DNA from 3 places in the Alteromonas sp. RW2A1 genome. Region 2 is predicted to be linked to each of the others. Evidence: predicted binding sites of a transcription regulator. Region 2 holds the regulator's gene; each other region holds the start of a gene.

Region 1 (6,935 bases), 1.3 Mb from region 2:
TTGATAAGCGGCCGCCTTACTATTCAACGTTGATTCCCTACTGCTTTTTCTGCGATTAACTGCTCAATAAAAAATTCTAGGTGTCCGCCAGGCTGAGTCGGGATTGGCCAAGATGCCGCCCTATTTGCTAGCTGACTAATTGCTACTGATGCTGGTGAACCTGGGTAAGCATCGACAATAGCTGTTTGTTTTCTCACCGCACGACGAATATTTTCATCAAATGGTATGGTTGCCACTAATTCTAGCGCAACATCTAAGAAGCGCCCGGTAACTTTACTCAGCTTGCTGAAAAGCTCTTGGCCTTCGCGCACATCTCTAACCATATTGGCGACAACTTTAAACCGAAAAACACCGTGTTCGCGGTTAAGTAGTTTTATCAGCGCATAAGCATCGGTAAGTGATGTAGGCTCATCACACACCACTACCATGATGTCCTGAGAGGCTTTTGCAAAGCTTAGCACCATATCTGAAATACCGGCCGCGGTATCAACAAGCAATACGTCTATCGGCGAGCGTAGTTCGCTGAATGCACGAATAAGACCCGCGTGCTGTGTTGTAGACAACTCTGCCATCGACTGAGTGCCCGATGTAGCAGGCGCAATCTTTATACCGTGAGGCCCAGTGACAAGTACATCGTCTAAGGTGCATTCACCAGATAAAACGTGAGAAAGGTTTTTTTCAACGCGAAGCCCTAACATGACATCTACGTTGGCCAATCCTAAATCGGCATCGAGCACCATCACACGTTTGCCCTGCTTAGCCATAGCAATTGCCGTGTTAAGCGTGATATTTGTCTTACCAACGCCACCTTTACCTCCGGTGACGGCGATAACTTTGATTAACCGTGATTGCTTCATTTTTCTTAAGCTACTCGCTTGGTCGTCAATCATACTACTTATGCTGTTTTAATATCGTTGTTATTACTAGTATGATCCAAACCATATTTTTTATAAAGCTTTGCAGCAGCGGAAACTAAAGATTTCGCTTCTGCAATCTTAATGTCTTCCGGTACTTTTTGACCGTCGGTGACATAACTAACCGGTAACTGGTACTCAACTGCCGCGCTAAGCACTTCGCCTAAAGAATAGCACTCATCTAACTTAGTGAAAATACAACCACTTAGCTCGATGTCATCATAGGCCTTAATGATCCTCTGTAACGCAGGATATTGTGTATTTGCTTGCGCTACCAAATATTTTTTCACTGGCGGCATCTGACCATTGTCAAAATGCTTAATTTGTTTAATTAGTCGGCTATCTCGTTGACTAAAACCAGCCGTATCAATCAATACTAGTCGCTTATGGCGAAGTTGAAACAATAAATCTGCAAGTTCTTCACTCGACTGCGCTTTTCTCACCGTACAACCAATAATTTTACCGTAGGTTGCCAGCTGTTCAAATGCAGCAATTCTGTATGTGTCTATGGTAATCATAGCAACAGAGTCGGCGCCATACTTCTGCGCATAGCGTGCGGCCAGTTTCGCCACAGTAGTTGTTTTACCCGTTCCTGTTGGCCCGACTAATGCCACCGCACCTTGTGCAGTGAGTATATCGTTTCCTGTTACATTTATGCGATTAGCCAATAGGTTAAGAAGATAAACCCATGCGTCTCGTTCATTGTAATGCCCTGGAGTATAGCTGATTAACTGCTTAGATAATGCTTTGCTAAGCCCCATTTCAGTTAAACGAGCAATAAGATATTGATGGACGGGTTTTTGACGGCTCTGTTTTGCTTCCATTAAGTCTGCAACTTGGTGTTGAAGAACACCTCGTAAAGACGCGAGTTCTTCTTTTATTTGAGCGAGTTCTGCAGACTGAGTTGGCACATCATTTTCTATGCTTGAAGCCTGATGCGTGGGGAACGCATCGTCTTCATTCGTTTTTGAAGCATTAAATTCTCGGGCATTAGCGTCGCGGCTGTTAAAATAGCCATTTGCAGGTTGCTGCGCTTCCACTTCGTCAATAAACGCATCTGAGAAGTCGAGATGTGATGCAATATTATTGGCGTGCTGGGCATTTACTGAAGCCGGCTGGTTAACATTCGCTTCTGAATTTTTATTTAACGAGGCCGAGCCAAGGTGCGCAGACGAGTCACCTGGCGCTGCAGTTTGGTTATAAGGTGCTGCACCGCTATGCTGTTTTTCCAGTAATGCTTTTAAGCTGTCTGGGCCATCATCGCCAATGATTTCGCTCAAACTCGGTGTAGCACTTTTAGCTGCCCCTTTTGACGGCGTTTTGGATATGTTAAGCTTTGCTTCTGGCTCTTTGTCATAAGCGGCAACCAGTTCAATACCGTCTGCCACTTTGCGATTGGACATAATAACCGCGTCGCTACCTAACTCAGCCTTAACTTGGCTTAGCGCCTCGCGCATGTCTTTGCCAAAAAAACGTCTTATTTTCATTGCAACTTCTCCACTCGCCCCAGTGTCAGATTATTGACCGACCGAACTGACTATTTTTATTTGTTTGTCATCAGGTACTTCTTGATAGGAAAGAACATGTAACCCAACAACAGAATATTTTAAGAAGCGAGATAGCACCGGCCTTAGCATTCCAGAAGTAAGTAACACTGCGGGCTCTCCCTCTAGTTCTTGCTGCTGACTGGCTTGCTGCAAGGACTTTTGTAACTTGTCTGCAAGACCAGGTTCAATACCTGCACCATCTTCACCACCTGCTTGAAGTGACTGGTGCAACATCTGTTCCAACTCTGGCGCCAAGGTTATGACAGGTATCTCTTTGGCACCCTGCGTGATTTCCTGAACAATAAGCCGTTTAAGCGCAATACGTACCGCTGACACCAACACATCTGAGTCTTGGCTACGAGTGCCATATTCACTTAATGTTTGCACTATCGTACGCATGTCGCGAATAGGAACACCTTCAAACAGTAATGTTTGCAGTATTTTTACTACCGTGCTTAACGGCAATATATCGGGCACCAAACCTTCAACCAATTTAGGATGCTGCTTTGCTAACATGTCGAGTAGTTGTTGGGCCTCTTCGTGTCCAAGCAGTTGATAGGCATTATTGGTAAGTAGTTGACTTAAATGAGTAGCAACCACTGTGGCCGCGTCTACCACCGTGTACCCAAGAGTTTGAGCATGCTCACGTTTATTGGGCTTAATCCAAACGGCATCTAGGCCAAACGCCGGATCTTTTGTCGCTCTCCCCTCAAGCTTCCCAAAAACTTGGCCAGGGTTAATGGCGAGTTCTTCATCGTGACTTATCACCGAGTCTCCAATAGTCACTCCCAGCATAGCGATAGTGTAAGTATTGGGTTCTAAATCTAAATTATCGCGAATGTGTACTGGTGGGATAAGAAACCCGAGTTCTTGAGATAGTTTTTTACGTACGCCTTTAATGCGGGTTAACAGCTCACCACCCTGGGATTTATCAACTAGCGGAATCAGCCTATAACCCACCTCAAGCCCAATGGTGTCGACCTGCTGAACATCATCCCAGCCAAGTTCTTTGACTTCTGGTGCCACGGTTTCATCTCTAGAGAGTGTATCTGGCACCTGTGGTTCAGCAGCTTTCTTCTTGGCATTGTGGGTCTGAAGAAAGGCTACTCCAGCGGTAAGAGCAGAGAACCCTAAAAATGCAACATGGGGCATACCTGGAATAATACCCATCACAAATAAAACCCCTGACGCTATGTATAAAGCTTGATTGTTTCCAAGCTGCCCACGAATTTCCTTACCCATTTCTTGGGTTTCATTCTCGCGAGTAACTATAATTGCGGTTGCAACGGAGAGTAAAAGAGAGGGTATTTGTGCCACTAACCCATCACCGATGGTGAGCAACGTATAAATTTCAATGGCATCGCCAAACGAGAGATCGTATTGAATCATGCCAATAAATAATCCGCCCACGATATTGATGAGCATGATAAATAGACCGGCAACGGCGTCACCTTTTACAAATTTTGACGCACCGTCCATTGAGCCGTAAAAGTCTGCTTCTGCTGTTATCTCTTCTCGGCGCTCCCGCGCCTGGTCTTGGTCGATGTAACCCGCATTTAAGTCGGCATCTATTGCCATTTGCTTACCCGGCATGGCGTCAAGGGTAAAGCGAGCATTTACTTCAGATATACGCCCTGCACCAGCAGTAACAACCTTAAAGTTAATAATTAGCAAAATGGCAAATACAACGATACCCACGGCATAATTACCACCAATTACCACAGCACCAAAGGCCTCGATGACTTTACCCGCCGCATCACCACCCTCATGACCATACAATAAAACAACTCGCGTAGAGGCGACGTTTAGTGCCAGTCTTAAAACGGTTGCGATAAGCAAGACCAGAGGAAAAATACCAAAATCTACAGGCTTTTGTGTTAATACTGCTACAAGAATAATCACTAACGACAGTGCGATATTAAAACTAAACAGCACGTCGAGGAGAAAAGGCGGCATGGGGAGAATAACCATCCCCATAATAGCGAGTAAAACTACAGGTGCACCTAAGCCAGCGGTGAAATTTTGTAACTGATTCTTATCGAACCGCTGAAGATAACCGGATAACTGCATCGTTGGGTGTCTCTCTATCAGAAAATTGACGCTTAACGTTAATCTAATAGTTGCATTACAACTAACGTGCCAGCTTTAGTAATTTACTTATTGCTTAGAGAGAGCTTTTTGAAGAAAACGTGCCAGAGTAGTTTTTTAACCACTATTAAACAGAAGCTTATATCCAAAACATCTGGGCACAATGAAGGTTATAGCCTACAACTTTTAAGTTTAAGCGTTTCGTTATCGTCGGTATTCTGGTGGTATAAGAAGGTCCCGTTTTAACGGTTTAGGGCGTTTGCCCTTTCCGGCTCTGTGAGCTTTAAGCTGATAAACGTGGGCCAGTACTTGTGCCACAGCCATAAACAATGCGTTAGGCACTTCGTCGTCGACTTCTGTGGAATAGAAAATAGCGCGAGCTAGCATAGGTGAAGGAATAAGGGGTACGTCATTGGCCGTAGCAATTTTTCGAATATGCATGGCTAACTCGTCAGCACCTTTTGCTACAACCACCGGCGCTCTGTTTCCATTATCGTCATATTTTATCGCCACAGAGAAGTGGGTTGGGTTGGTCACCACCACATCAGCATTAGGTACTTCTTGCATCATTCTTTTGGTGGCAGCTTGATATTGCAAACGGCGAATACGACCTTTAACCATGGGGTCGCCTTCGGCGTTCTTGCGTTCGTCTTTCACCTCTTGCTTAGTCATTTTCATTTCTTCATTGTGCTTATACATCTGATAAGGAACATCAATAAGCGCAATGGGTATCATGCCGCACACAAGGAGAAGAAACGCCCACTTGAGCATATCTAGGGCGTGAAATATATTGCCTGGATAAAGCTCCATATCAAGGTGAAGAGCTTCGTCTTGAAAGAAGAGTAACGCCGCGATAGCCATACCAATAATGGTGATTACCTTTGCGATAGATTTTAATAGCTCTACCAGGCCGTTGGTTCCAAACATACGCGTGAAACCCTGAATTGGGCTCATTTTTGAACCTTTGGGTTTCGCGCCATCCCATGTAAAGTTATAGCCACCTAACGCAATAGACCCGTAAATTCCAGCGATCATAGCCACTATCATATAAAGCAGAACGGGGGCACTTATTGTGGTGAATGCTTCACCCCACGCTGCAAACATATGTGTGGTGTCGTATGTCTCATCACGAGAGAGAATAAACATGCGCTGGGTAAGAGAAAACACTGACTCAGCAATCCACCCACTGACAAACAAAAACATAACCGCGCTGACGATAAGAACTAACGTGGTAGACAATTCTCGGGATCGGGCAAGCTGCCCTTTTTTTCGGGCATCCTCAATTTTTTTCCCCGTGGGGTCTTCTGTTTTTTCAGCTGAATCTGCCATTTAACGTCTTCGCCTATTTTTGATGCTCTTCATAAACAGATAGTCTTCATTAACAAAAAGTATTCATGGGCAAATTCTCAATAATTCACACATATATTGTTGTGCTCGCATCCACTGGGTTTCAAAGTGCGCCGTAAAATTACTGAGTGTTATCCATATAATTAGCAGCCCCATAACCTGTGCAATAGAAAAACCAATACTGAAAATATTCAGTTGCGGCGCCGCCTTTGTCATTACGCCAAAGGCTAAATTAACCACGAGTAAAGATACGATAGGCGCTAAGGAGAGAGTAACCGCGGAAATAAACATCCAGCCGCCCCAGTGGGCAATTCCCTTAAACTGCTCTCCTGTCCACCAGGCTTCTCCAATAGGAAAGGCTTCAAAACTCATCACTATCATTTGAATCATAGACAAGTGACCGTCTAGCGTCCAAAACAGCAGCGTTGCTAAAATGAGATAGAACTGCCCAACCGCGGGTACATTTATACCGTTGACAGGATCGACAATTGACGCGAACCCTAAACCCGTTTGCATAGCAATTATCTGCCCTGCTAAAACAAAGGTATTCAGCACCATCATGGATATAAAGCCAATTGCTATTCCAATAAGCAACTGTTGAATTATGATAAGGAAAGTACCGAGGCTGACTAAATTATCGATAGGCGAAGGAGGTACTACAGGCATTATAATTAATGTGAGCATTATTCCTAATAGTGCTCTAACCTGAGGCGGGATAGACTTTGCACTTAAACCAATCATAGCAACAAACAGCCCGCTTATTCGCATGAATGGCAGGATCAAGTCGGCTAAAAACTGATTGATTGTGGCTAACTCAACTTCCACTAAAAACCTCGAATAACCATGGCAACAATATCGCTACCCAACAACTTGAGGGATCATTTCAACCATGTGAAACGTGAAATCCATCAGTTGCTGTACTAGCCAATTACCGCCCCAACTCAGCGCTAAAAGCGTGACCAATAAACGGGGTAAGAAACTCATGGTTTGCTCGTTGATAGAGGTAGCCGCTTGAAAAACCGCAACGACTAAGCCCACA
Region 2 (6,935 bases):
GGCATGTTAAGCAAAAACGACGTGCTTTTAGCTATTTCTAATTCTGGTGAAACCAGCGAGTTAATAAATCTGCTGCCCGTGGTAAAACGGCTGGGTGTTAACGTGATAGCAATGACCAACAGTGAATCAAGCACACTAGGTCAACATGCTAATGTGGTGTTAAATATAAGCGTGGAACAAGAAGCCTGCTCCCTCGGTCTGGCTCCCACAAGCAGTACAACCGCTACACTGGTAATGGGCGACGCTCTAGCTGTAGCGTTGTTGGACAGAAAAGGTTTTACCTCTGATGATTTTGCGTTGTCACACCCGGGAGGCTCGTTAGGTAGAAAACTCTTGCTAAAAGTGAGCGACATTATGCTTACGGGCGATGACATACCGCTTACCAGTAACGGAGCAACAGTGGCGCAGGCACTGCTTGAAATATCCCGCAAAGGGCTCGGCATGACCGGTATTGTCGATGAGTCTGGCAAGCTAACCGGCGTTTTTACCGACGGAGATTTAAGGCGAATTCTAGATGCCCGGGTCGATTTACATGACGCTAAGGTCAGTGACGTGATGACAGTAGGCGGAAAAACCACAACACCAAACCAACTGGCTGTTGAAGCACTGAACGTAATGGAAAGCTTTAAAATTAGTGCGTTAATGGTGCTTGACGATGAGCACACTCCGGTTGGCGCATTTAATATGCACATGCTGCTAAAAGCGGGAGTTTTATAAATGGAAACCACGCCAACCCAAACGCTTTACACCATCATGCCATCGGTGTTATTCGATGCATTGTCAAACATCAAACTGCTGGTGTGTGACGTAGATGGGGTGTTTTCTGATGGCCGTATTTACCTAGGCAACGACGGTGAAGAATTGAAGGCATTCCACACCCGAGATGGCTATGGAGTTAAAGCGCTTGTTAGCCACGGCATTAATGTTGCCGTTATTACCGGCAGGCGCTCAGCCATTGTCGAAAACAGAATGAAAGCATTAAATGTAGCTCACATTATTCAAGGTGAAGAGAACAAGTTTGATGCATTGAAACATTTAATGAACAAGCTTGAGCTAGCGCCCGAAAATATCGCTGTTGTTGGTGATGATATGCCCGACACTGGTATGTACGAACTTGCCGAAGTGAAAATAGCGGTGGCAGATGCTCATCCCTATGTCAAAAATCAAGCTAACTGGATCACTACTTTGCCCGGCGGATTTGGCGCGGTTCGAGAAATATCTGACACACTATTACAAGCTAAAGGAATTGAAAACGGTATTTTTGGGGCCAGCGTATGAACGCATTCGGCTTTAACCGCCTTGGGTTGAGTATTTCTGCGCTTTTTATTCTCGCCATGCTGATGTATATCCCAACATGGATGGAAGAAGAACCTGTGCTAACCAGCTCAGAAGGGCTCGATGCCCTCAAGCCAGCCTATAAAGCAAAAAACTTAACCACAACCTTGTATAACAGTGAAGGTCAGCTGAATCACAAAGTGTTTGCTTCATCAATGGAGCATTATGACCAGTTGGGCTTTGTTTCTTTTGAGCAACCCAGCTATACATTGTACAGCAGCGATGCAGATTCCCCGTGGGTGGTAACTGCATTAGAAGGAACACTTTACAATAACGAGCTTATTCAGCTAGAAAATAAGGTCAATATTGAGAACCAAAGCCAGGATGACTTTGTCAAAACAATCACCACTGAATATATTCAAATTAATTTAGACAGTAAACAAATGACGTCAGACCAACCAGTAGAAATACGTGGCATGCAGTACGTTATTCAAAGCAATGGATTTAACGCAAACCTGCGTACACAAAAATATGAGCTTATTGACCATGTACATACAACGTATTCTCCTAGCAACTAGCGCTATATTTGTCTTATGCGCCGGCCCAGTGCTTGCCAACGAAAAGGACTTTAGCCTTCCTATCGAGATTGGCTCGAACTCTCAGTTTATAGATGGGAAAAATAAAACTGCTTTGTACAAAGACAATGTGCTTATTACCCAAGGCTCTTTAGTTATTGAAGCTGACGAAGTAGAAGTTATTGCCTCTGGAGGCAGTGGTCGTGAGATTTTTGTCGCGCGAGGTAAACCTGCTAGCTACTCGCAAAAACTAGAAGATGGAAATCCAGTATCGGCACAAGCTAACGAGATTCGTTACGAGGTTGCAAAGCGCACTATTTCACTGAGCGGCAACGCTGAATTACGGCAAGATAGCAGCCAAGTAAAGGGCGATAACATTACCTTTGATATGATAACTGAACAGTTATTAGCAACTGGCGGCAATCAAGAAGATGGTAAAGGTCGCGTTACCACGGTATTTACGCCAGAGTCTATTAGAAAAGTCAAAAAAGACGATTCGAATAGTGATGATGGCAGTGATAATGACACAGACAAAAGCAAAGACGGTAAAGGCAAGCAACAGTAATGGCTACTCTTAGTGCAAAAAACCTTGCTAAGGCATACAAATCCCGCCAAGTTGTGATTGATGTTAGTCTGTCAGTCTCTACAGGGCAGATTGTTGGGCTGTTAGGCCCAAATGGCGCGGGAAAAACGACAACGTTTTATATGATTGTCGGTCTGGTGCCGTCAGACAAAGGGCAGATATTAATAGACGATAAAGAATTAACGCATCAGCCCATGCACGAACGCGCTCGCGGTGGAATTGGTTATTTACCTCAAGAAGCGTCTATATTTAGAAAACTGACTGTGCATGAAAATATCATGGCTATTTTGCAAACCCGAAAGGATTTGAACTCTCAGCAACAGGAAGAAGAAGCTGACGCACTACTTGATGAATTCAATATCAACCATATACGTAATAGTGTGGGTATGAGCCTTTCCGGTGGAGAACGTCGCAGGGTAGAAATAGCAAGAGCACTTGCGGCTAAACCCGAATTTATTTTGCTCGATGAGCCCTTTGCTGGTGTTGATCCAATATCAGTTAATGATATAAAGAAGATAATACAGCACCTTCGCGACAGAGGAATAGGCATCCTCATCACCGACCACAATGTGAGAGAAACATTGGATGTCTGTGAAAAAGCGTACATTGTGAGTCATGGCGAACTTATTGCGCAAGGAACGGCGGAACAGGTTTTAAGTAATCAAAAAGTAAGGGATGTATACCTAGGCGAACAATTCAGGCTATAGTTATTATATGTAACCTAATTGTCATTTTTCTCAAGCGCTCTGGTACATTCACTGAAGAGCATAAATATAAGACGTAGATGAAACCATCTTTACAGTTAAAATTTAGTCAACAACTAACAATGACTCCCCAGCTGCAGCAAGCTATTAAGCTGCTTCAGCTGTCTACACTCGACCTTCAGCAAGAGATACAGGAGGCGTTAGACTCAAACCCTCTTTTAGAAGTTGAAGAAGGTAGCGACGAGCCTCAAGCTGAAAAAAACAACATCGATAATGATGATAGCGCTGGCGAGGCCACTGCTTCGGCATCTAGCGACACTATCGAATCTGGTGATGCTCTAGAAAAAAACGACCTTCCTGATGAACTGCCCATCGATAGTACGTGGGACGAATATTATTCTGCATCTTCCGCACCTGCCCCCGGCCCATCAAACAACGATGATGACCAAATTTTCCAGGGTGAAACCACAGAAGATATTCAAGCCCATTTATTATGGCAAATGCGTCTCACTCCTTTCTCTGATACCGACAGAGCGATTGCCATTGCCATTATCGACTCTATTGATGAATCGGGTTACCTCACGGCAACGTTAGACGAAATATTAGAAGCCGTTAATTTTGAAGATATTGAAACCGAAAATGTTGAAGAAGAGATAGAGTTAGACGAAGTGGAGTGCGTGCTAAAACGTATTCAAATGTTCGATCCCATTGGCTCTGGTTCGCGCACTCCACAGGAGTGTCTGATGGTTCAACTTCGTCAGTTTGCCGACGATACCCCTTGGTTGGAAGAGGCAAAAAGACTGATAGAGGACTATTCGGATTTGCTTAGCAGCAAAGACTACAGAACCTTAATGCGTAAGAGTCGTTTGAAAGAAGACGAACTTCGCGAGGCAATGCGTTTGCTTCAAACCTTGAATCCTCGCCCAGGTAGTGCTTTAGTTACTAAAGAGCCTGAGTATGTTATCCCCGATGTATCGGTAGCAAAGAAAAACGGTCGCTGGACTGTAGAACTGAATCCAGACAGCTTACCTAAACTGGGTGTAAACCAGCAGTATGCAGCGATGAGTAGAAAAGCGAAAAATAGTAGCGATTCACAGTTCATACGCTCTCATATGCAAGAAGCCAAATGGTTTATAAAAAGCTTAGAGTCGAGAAACGATACATTAATGAAAGTGGCTAACTGTATTGTTCAGCAACAAATGGGATTTTTTGAGCACGGCCCCGAAATGATGAAACCAATGGTTCTCAATGATGTCGCAGAAATGGTAGACATGCATGAATCGACAATTTCACGGGTTACTACTCAAAAATACATGCATACTCCACGAGGAATTTACGAGTTAAAATATTTTTTCTCCAGCCACGTGGCAACGGAATCAGGCGGCGAGTGTTCATCTACCGCTATCCGTGCGTTAATAAAGAAATTGGTTGCAGCAGAAACGCCTAGCAAACCATTAAGCGATAGCAAGATTGCTTTATTGTTGGCAGAGCAAGGCATAAAAGTCGCTCGGCGGACAATAGCAAAATACCGGGAGTCTTTATCGATACCCCCGTCTAACCAACGCAAAAGCCTTATTTAAAGGCGCTATATTAAAAGGAAGACGAAATATGCAAATCAACCTAACTGGTCATCATGTCGAAATCACCGACTCTTTGCGTAATTATGTCGATACGAAGTTCAGCAAACTTGAGCGGCACTTTGATCACATTTCTAATGTCCATGTCATCCTCAACGTAGAAAAAATAAATCAAAAAGCCGAAGCCACTATGCACCTTAGCGGTGCTGAAGTGTTTGCATCCTCAGAAAATACTGATATGTATGCAGCGATTGACAGCATGGTGGATAAGCTCGACCGGCAGGTAATCAAGCATAAGGAAAAACTGAAAAAACATTAATAGATAATTAAGCATGGACATTAAAGCCATCGTAAGCCTGGACCGCACCGAGTGTGCGGTTCAGTGCAATAGTAAGAAACGAATCTTAGAAATTATTTCTGATATAGCAGCGCAGGGTAATGAGAATATAGATCAAGTCACTGTGCTAAACAGTTTACTGGCTCGGGAGCGAGTAGGCAGTACAGGAATAGGCAACGGCATTGCGCTTCCACACGGCCGCTTGGCAGGATTAGAGCAAGTAATGGCGATTGTTGTAACCTGTATACCTGCAATCAACTTCGATGCTATTGATGAAAAGCCTGTCGACATATTTTTTGCGTTACTGGTACCTGAAGAACAAACTCAAGGCCATTTGCAAACGCTGGCTACTGTTGCAGGTAAACTTAATGATAAAGATACGGTGAAAGCCATACGCAGAGCCAAAACGAACGAAGATATCATCTCTGCTCTTGGCGTATAAATTGACGCAGCACGGAGAAGCATCGCGCTCTTTGTTGCTGCTCTTTTCTGGAATATGCGCTTAATTGAAAAATCATTTTTGAATTAGCTTTTGGCACATAAAAAAATTTTAGGGAGAATTATCGGTGAAGCTGATTATTATCAGTGGTCGTTCTGGCTCAGGGAAGTCAGTTGCGCTTAGGGCCCTAGAAGATTTGGGTTATTACTGCGTAGATAATATTCCCGTAAACCTGCTACCTACCCTCACCCACACGGTAGTAGACGAATATGAGCAGGTAGCCGTAAGCATAGATGTGCGAAACCTGCCTAAAAACCCTAACGATTTGGTAGAGATTTTAGACTACCTGCCCTCTTCCTGGTCTATGACCATCGTTTATATTGATGCCAGTGACGATGTGCTGGTGAAGCGTTTTAGCGAAACCCGTCGACTGCACCCTCTCGCTAAACTCAACAAGTCACTGTCGGAAGCTATAAAGGCAGAATCTAACTTACTTGCACCAATTGTTGAGCGCGCAGATCTGTATTTAGACACTGATAAATTAACGATTCACCAGCTTGCTGAAATTATTCGCGAGCGTATTTTAGGGAAGAAGAGCTCCCGTCTCGTTCTGGTATTCGAGTCTTTTGGATTTAAACACGGTATTCCTAAAGATGCCGACTATGTGTTTGATGCCCGTTTCCTTCCCAATCCTCATTGGGAGCCAGATCTTCGGCACCTAACCGGTGTCGATGCTCCGGTAGAGGTATTCCTTGGCTCACAACCCGTTGTAACCAAGTTTGTATGGCAAATACAAAATTTAATTACCACTTGGCTTCCTCACCTGGAAAGAAACAACCGAAGCTATGTCACGGTTGCTATAGGCTGTACCGGCGGTCAGCACCGTTCGGTTTATATTGCTCAAACGTTGTCAAAAACATTCAGCGAAATTCATCCCGACGTGCAAATACGTCATAGAGAATTAAATTAACAACCTGCGCATTAAGTAGAGAGCTAGACAAACTGTGACTATCGAAAAAACGCTAACAATCGTCAATAAACTTGGTCTGCATGCAAGAGCAGCAACTCAATTGGTACAGTTAGCAAATCAATTTGACGCAAAAATCATTCTCGAAAAAGGTGACAAACAAGCCGATGCTAGCAGCGTACTTGGCCTTATGATGCTAGAAAGCCATCAGGGTGAGCAGGTAAACGTGATTGTTGAGGGCAATGACGCTGAAGCCGCTCTGGCGGCCATTGAAAAGCTCATAGAGGGTCGATTTAACGAAGACGAATAACACTTTCCTGCTTTGTGCTTTTCTTGCTTAAATTTTTACAGCTGCTGTTATTATCGCCAAGCGCGTAAAAACGTATTTCAAATCAACGTATTTGTCATGACACCAACAGGGTAAGTACGCTATTCTATTAACACGCAACATAGTCTCTGTGTAGCCACCAAATTAGGT
Region 3 (6,935 bases), 1.7 Mb from region 2:
TTAGCCTCCATTTCCGTAGAGGCTGATGAAGATACCTATAGCAGCGCTCTCAAACCAGTGGAAGATGGGTTAGCAGAACTTACAGGTGCCAACCGCACAAAAGTTGAACGCAAAATCAGTGAGCTAAATCGAAAGAGAGAAAATTATCTGAGCGAAAACCTCAATGAGCGGAAAACAGCACGTGCGCAGGCGTTAATATCACTATTACAAAATAATGAACCCGGTGAGCGAGAAGCGCATCTAGAAATTTTAGGTAAGCGCTGGTCGAGTATATACACCAATGCAAGCAACTCTGACACTTCGCGCCATGATAGGCAATGGCTAACCGTGGCACTTGAAGTAGCGTGTGAGATGCCAAGTCCAGAAGCAGATTCGTCAACTCGTTCAAGCGTACAGCTTCAAATGATGACCGCGAAGCTGGAAAGTGGCGAGGCTCCGTCTCCTGCCGACATTCTGGGAGATTGGTTATCTCATGGTGAGGTGAAAAGTAGTGAGCACGGGTTACTGCAGCGAGTTATCAGTGTTATCGATAACAAACCAGGTGTGCTTGCGTAGATGGAAAATAGTGTTGAGTTTGAATTTGGTTCCGAGATGTCAGCCTATCGGTTTCTCAATACTGTGAAGCATATTGATGCTGAAGGTCTTCGGGTTAAGTTTGGGCAGACAGATCACCATGTGAGCGTCAAATACACGTATATCGTGGGAGAGTTTGATCAAACTCTCTCAACGCTAGACGATTTAGCGCGAGAAATGGGCGGTATTGAAGTGTCTTAACCGATCGTAATTGGCGTTGTATCGCTAGGTGACAAAAGTAAAAAAATAGCCGGTAACTTCTACCGGCTATTTTTTATTTTTTCATATAGCGATTCTCATGTGGCGAGAGAGAGTTGTTAATAACAATCCATCCCGCTAGTGAGTCACCTATTGGTTAGCAATCGTCGTCTTCTGCATCTACGCCTTCTTTGACATCTTCACAAGCGTCTTCAACGGCGTTTCCTGCGTCATCGGCCATATCACCGATTTCTTCGCCACCGTCTTCGAGAGCGTTACCTGCGTCGGTAACCATTTCATCAAGTTCTTCACCTGCGCTTTCAGCGTCGTTTTCACTACATGCTGCTACAGACAATACAAATATTGATGCCGCTGCTACCTTTGCTAAATCTTTAAATGAAATCATATCCTTACTCATTTTCTTTAACTATCTAATTTAACTGCTTAATTTAACTGCTTAATTTGAGAGCGTGTTACGCTTTTGGCGCTTTGCCACGAAGAGCGTTTGCGATTAGCGAGATGACAAGAAACGCTACAAATACGAAAAATAATATTTGTGCAATTCCTGTTGCCGCACCTGCTATGCCCGAGAAGCCAAAAACTGCTGCAATAATGGCGATAATAAAAAATGTGATTGCCCAGCCTAACATAGTAAGTTCCTCTTGTTGCTTCCGTTTCGTTCAGTAAAGGTGATGCTATGTTAGTGCCATATTTTTAAGTGCATGTTATTAATGATAAAAATTAAATTTTTATCATTCTGGACAGTAATTATTGGGCGTCTCAACAATAATAATTACAGGTGATTTGCAGTTTTTACAATCGACAAACTGCGAGAGAGATAATTTACATTGTGTTAATGGGCAGCCAAAAGGTAAGATCGGAAACTTAAAATATGTGAAGGAACAGACTAATGGCAAATACACACTCGGCGTTTATCGGACTAATGCAGCGGGCTCGTAACGTAAAGCGATGGCCATTAATGGCTCAGTTTCAAGACGAAATGCTTTCTACTCACATTTACGAGGCTTCTGTTGTTGGACATATGCTGGGCGCTATAGCGTGCGATATCTTTAAAGAAGATATTGATCCAGATAGGGTGGCCGCCATGGCGATTTTTCACGAGGGTAGTGAAATTGCAGGGATGAGCGATATACCTAGCCCGGTAAAGTATCATGATCCCGAGACAACATCGGCAATCAAGAAGCTTGAACGCCGTTTTGAGGCCATGTTGATCAAAACGTTACCTGAAGCGCTGCAGCATCGCTATCAATCATTAATAGAGCAAGACAAGGAAGACGCACATGTGACCCTTGCGAAAGCGGCCGACGTTCTTTGCGCTTATCTAAAATGTGATTATGAGCTATCCAAATCAAATTCTGAGTTTGCTAATGCGATGCAGGAAATGGAAGTGCAACTAAAACGCTACAAAGAAAAGCTGCCCGCTGTGAGCTATTTTTGCCAGATTTTTCTTGAAGATGCTAAAGGTACTCTTGATGAACAAACAAAGGATTTAGAGTGGATAGAGCGAGCTAATACGCTTCATTTAGATAGCGATGATTAGATAATTTGCGCTAAAAAAGCCGGGGTAAAACACGAGTTGTTGTTTTACCCTAGCTGGCTATCAAGTTTGCTTCTTGAGCTATATAGGTCACTGGCTCTTAATTAGCTGCCCGAGGGGTTGTAGGGCAGCGAAGATTGGTGAGCGACAATGCGTAATTTATTATCACTGTCTTTTACGTAAGCAAAGGTATATTCCACTTTGGTTTCATCGCCTTTTGTGTCAGTAAAATAATAGTTTCCCATTGCCACAGCCATTCTGCAGCTATTGTTGATAATGCCCACGTTATCAAACTTCACATTTGTGTAAGGTTTAATGGCAAAGCCTTTATCTTCTGCATAAGCATCATTTCCGCCAACAAAGTATGACAGAGCAGCATCAAAACTAGATCTAAACTGATCGTTGGCTGCAAGTGTGGGTTTGAAAAGCACACTGCTCAAATCGTACCCATACATGTCTTGGATGAAGTCGGCAGCTTCATTAGAATAATCGCCGTTATTGGAATATACCGAGCCTATTTCAACAATACCGTCGCCCCACATTTTTTGTGCAGCAATAACTTCGCGCTCAGTAATACATGAGTTTGAATAGAGTAGCGAATTATCCAGTGCTTGTGCTGTAAGGGAAGGCGATGCGCTTGTTGTGCTACCTGCTTTCTGAGGGGTTGCAACCGCACTGCATCCCGAAGCAAGTAGTATCACGGCTGTTGTAGCGATAGTTTTTGAGCTAATGACGTTTAATTTATTCATCTCATAAATCCTTCATCTTGTGTCAGTGAGTCACAATTGCAATTTCAGGTTTATTGCATTGCTTACTGTTAAGCATATAGCGAAGTGATTACGGCTACTTTTGTATCAGATTAAAAACAGATGAACATGGAATTAAGAGCAGATTTACGAGGAATAAAGTAAGTTTACGCCTCGTAAAGACGGTGTTTTAGTTAAGCCAATATCGGCTTAACCGTTTGTATTAATAGTTCTGATTTTTTTCTTCTAGGGGTTGTACAAGCAACTCGCTAACCGAAAATGCGTTATTGCCAAGACTAACTTTGTCATTCGACATCTCGGCGACAATTGAAAAATAAATATCTTTCATCGCTTTCTTTTCAATATCGCTGGGATTTGGCAATGTTGAAGGTTGAGCAACGTTTGAACATCCAGACATGGTGCACTGTTTATCAGAGGGAAAAGTGACCTGGTCGTTTTTGGTCATTGATATTTCGCGGGCTATAACCCGTTTCTTTTCAATGTTTGTAGATGCGACAGCAACAAAATCAAATCCATTAGTCTGCGCGATTTCTGCTGCCCTTCTCAGTGCATACTGCTGCACCTTATCAGCAGGTGTCTTGTCAGAAGCTTTAAACAGAATTCGGTATTCTTGGTCGCTTATTTTTTCACTTGAATAACCGTAGCTTTGCTCTGATTTGGCCGATTTATAAGGTGTAGGCGATGCTACTGGAACCGACGCACAACCGGCTAAAATGTTGCTTGTGATAATTGCGGCACCTACGACAGCGTGAATATTTCTTATTTTAAATTTATGACGCATCAATAACTTCCTTTTGCCATATTAATTACATTTTAAATAGCGATAGCAACGCGGTTCTGCCTATCGTTGTTAGTGCTGTTTTACGATTCTTTTTCACTTTTGGTTTCGCGTCAGATGCACCTTTATAGGCGCCTAAACCCACAATAGAAAGAATAACTTCAGGTTTGCCAAATAAAAACCTGCACTTCAATTTGGCGTTTTCTTCCGCTAACGATGCGTGATGCTTTTGGGCATAAAGATCTCTTTCTTTTTTCTCAATATCAAGCAACTGTTCTTTCAGTAAAACGATTTTCATCAGTGCGTTAATCATAACGTTTATCCTTTACTATAGCGTAGTTTCAGACTAATGACGTCTTATGGGAGTCTTATGAAAATATTATGCAAATTTTATGCAAATTTTATGTAAGAAGGCTGCGTTTTATTAACCCTATCACCCTTTCAAAGCTAACTAGTTGAGATGCATTTTTTGCCAGTCTAAACAACAATATTGCTGCAGCTACATTAATGCACAGAAGGATGCAAATAATGACAAACACGCTGAGGTTTACAGAATACAGCGCTATGCTCAAGCCAACATTGAGAATTACCCAGCACACCATAGATATGACGAAAACAGCCATCGAGGCCACTACAGTAATAAGAAGAGAGCGCTTGATGAGCATTAATTCACTGTTGAAAAGGCTTAAAAAGGCTGTCCCTTGCTTTGTACGCTGCTTAACGGCATTTTTTAGCGCGTCGAAAACGTCTTCATATTCAGGGTTGGGGTAGGGAGGGGACGCGTTGCGGCCCGATGATGCCCTCTTACTGGCGTCGGCAACATTATCGAAGTTCGCCTGATCCCTTGGGGGAGTCAGGCGAAACGGATTTTCATCGCTCACGGTAAAATGAGCATGCCGAAAATTAGGTAATTCACTCATAGTGGCGATTTACTACTTTTTACGAAATAGCGAAGTCACTAACACGCCCGCCGCAAAAGCGAGTCCCGCTGTTGCCACTGGATTTTCAATCGCATAATTGCGCACTTTTGATGATTGCCACTTTTGTTCGGCAAGACGCTTGCGTTCTGACATGTTTTCTGCAGACGCTGTTGCTGTGCGACGTATATTTTCCTCAGCCACGCTAGCATTATCTGCAAGCTTATCTACAGACTCATGGAGTGATTCTTTTAGTTGGTCCGTAACGGGGTGGCTAGGTTCTGATGTTGCTTTACCATTTGCCGATGTATTTTTCGCCGCTGTGGTTTTCGCAGTTTGTGTAGCCATAGTAGTCTCCTTGATTTTACTAGGTTCAAATAGATAGGAGCAACTGTTATGCCATAGGTTAGGTATTTGATTTTGCTGGCTTTTAGATATTTTGATTTAGAATGTTAAGTAGAATGCACACAGATTTGTGAGCACTCTGTAAGAATTGCGCAGTTGGTCAGTTATACTAGTATGCTCTCTAGATCGTTTTTAGTAACCGGTTTAAGCAAAGCACTGTCTATACCAATAGACCGCATAGTGCTTTCATCAGCTTGGTGGCCACTGACTATGGTTAATTTACATGATGTCTGCTGCAGTTTAATTTTTTTGGCCAATTCATAACCATCGTAGTCCGGTAGGGTTAAATCCATCAGAATATGATCGAAACTTTGTTCATCAACAGCGTCTAGTGCATCACTACCACATAAACTCTTCACTACCTCGCATCCCAAGTGAGTAAGAAATAATTGCAGTAACTCCGCAGCATCTTCATCATCCTCAACAACAAGCACTCTTTTGGCACTTGGCTGAGTTTGCTTTTCCACATGTTCAGCGCTCTTAACCTTTGAGGTAGGTAGTTTTTCTTGCTGAGACTTCAGCGGGCTAGGCACATCTAGCTTAACCCTAGGCTCTGGGCGCTCAGGTGCAAAAGGTTTGTTGATTGGCATACCTGAAACTTGCGTCTCGACATTTGAAAACGTCACTGGGTTATCTTCAGGTAAATAAAGTGTCAATAAGCTTGCCAGGGCTAACCTATCAATGGGTTTCCCAATAACGTCGTTAAAACCTTCGCGAATGAGAGATTCTTTTAATCCTTTACGGCTCGCCGCAGTAACTGCAATAACGGGTAGGTCTTTGCCGTGACGCCTTATGGCATGTAGTGCCTCTATGCCATTCATAACTGGCATATGGATATCCATGAGAACTAGGTTAAAAGGAGCATTTTGTTCATCTGCTTGTAATACTGCCTCGAGGGCTTTTACGCCATTCTCGGCGTAACTGATATCGGCTTTAGACTGGCTCACTAAGTGTCCGGTAAGCCTTCTGATTTCGCGCAAGTCATCCACTATGAGTACTTTGCCGGTGAGCTGCATGTTCAGGTTACTGGGCTCAACAGGAGCAACTTGCCCTAATGAGAGCTCATCAAATGTTTGGTCGCTGAGACTTCCAGGGTTGATGAAAAAACTAAAGCTGCTGCCTTCACCCATTTTAGAAGAGACAGATATATCGCCTTCCAGCTTACAAACCAGTTCTTTACATATGGCAAGCCCAAGACCCGCGCCACCATGATTAGCACGCATAACATCTTCAATTTGTTCAAACGGGTGGAAGATGTTGTCCAACTTATCCGGCGCCATTCCAATACCAGTATCATCAACAGTAAATCTTAACACGCTCTCTAGCGCTTTAGACTCTGCGTAGTTTTCGCTCTGCTGACTTACCTTCGATGGCTCCATTTCTATGGTAAGCGTAATGCTGCCTTTGTCTGTGAATTTCACGGCGTTGGTAATCAAATTGATTAAAATTTGACGCAGACGAGTGGGATCGGTTCGAATAAAGTCTGGCAACTTCGTCTTAGGCACGACATGTAAACTCAGTCCCTTATCCTTAGCATTCAATTGCATCAACGAGTGTATATCAGTAAGAAACGCAGCTAAGTTAACTTCTTTCATATTCAACTCAAGCTTATCGGCCATTATGCGCGACATATCGAGCAAGTCATTCAGCAGACTCAACAGGTGTTTACCGTTTGAATGGATGATAGAAAGTTCTTGTTGAAACGGGCTATTTCTGGCGTCGTCTATCAATAGTTCCGT

What was found. The regulator sigma-54, encoded in region 2, starts transcription at its own class of promoters, with help from an activator protein. The targets are predictions, from matches to a motif close to GTTGGCACGNNNNTNGNNT.
Region 1: the regulator sigma-54 is predicted to act here: its motif matches at 4,587-4,605, upstream of flhA (flagellar biosynthesis protein FlhA).
Region 3: the regulator sigma-54 is predicted to act here: its motif matches at 1,464-1,482, upstream of BM528_RS11215 (DUF1328 domain-containing protein).

What each region holds. Positions count from the first base shown of each region.
Region 1 covers NZ_CP018031.1:2,183,248-2,190,182, forward strand. The annotation lists gene BM528_RS09855 (RNA polymerase sigma factor FliA) at 1-27, opposite strand, end outside; gene BM528_RS09860 (MinD/ParA family protein) at 24-890, opposite strand; gene flhF (flagellar biosynthesis protein FlhF) at 896-2,401, opposite strand; gene flhA (flagellar biosynthesis protein FlhA) at 2,432-4,531, opposite strand; gene flhB (flagellar biosynthesis protein FlhB) at 4,754-5,878, opposite strand; gene fliR (flagellar biosynthetic protein FliR) at 5,942-6,721, opposite strand; gene fliQ (flagellar biosynthesis protein FliQ) at 6,755-6,935, opposite strand, start outside.
Region 2 covers NZ_CP018031.1:835,571-842,505, reverse strand. The annotation lists gene BM528_RS03795 (KpsF/GutQ family sugar-phosphate isomerase) at 1-717, shown strand, start outside; gene kdsC (3-deoxy-manno-octulosonate-8-phosphatase KdsC) at 718-1,278, shown strand; gene lptC (LPS export ABC transporter periplasmic protein LptC) at 1,275-1,853, shown strand; gene lptA (lipopolysaccharide transport periplasmic protein LptA) at 1,822-2,415, shown strand; gene lptB (LPS export ABC transporter ATP-binding protein) at 2,415-3,140, shown strand; gene BM528_RS03770 (RNA polymerase factor sigma-54) at 3,218-4,717, shown strand; gene hpf (ribosome hibernation promoting factor) at 4,746-5,033, shown strand; gene BM528_RS03760 (PTS sugar transporter subunit IIA) at 5,047-5,493, shown strand; gene rapZ (RNase adapter RapZ) at 5,618-6,460, shown strand; gene BM528_RS03750 (HPr family phosphocarrier protein) at 6,495-6,767, shown strand.
Region 3 covers NZ_CP018031.1:2,504,094-2,511,028, reverse strand. The annotation lists gene BM528_RS11230 (DUF349 domain-containing protein) at 1-555, shown strand, start outside; gene BM528_RS11225 (hypothetical protein) at 556-774, shown strand; gene BM528_RS11220 (hypothetical protein) at 929-1,177, opposite strand; gene BM528_RS11215 (DUF1328 domain-containing protein) at 1,245-1,421, opposite strand; gene yfbR (5'-deoxynucleotidase) at 1,682-2,332, shown strand; gene BM528_RS11205 (phosphoribosyl-AMP cyclohydrolase) at 2,434-3,078, opposite strand; gene BM528_RS11200 (CC0125/CC1285 family lipoprotein) at 3,299-3,877, opposite strand; gene BM528_RS11195 (hypothetical protein) at 3,903-4,187, opposite strand; gene BM528_RS11190 (hypothetical protein) at 4,276-4,794, opposite strand; gene BM528_RS11185 (DUF883 domain-containing protein) at 4,807-5,139, opposite strand; gene BM528_RS11180 (response regulator) at 5,301-6,935, opposite strand, start outside.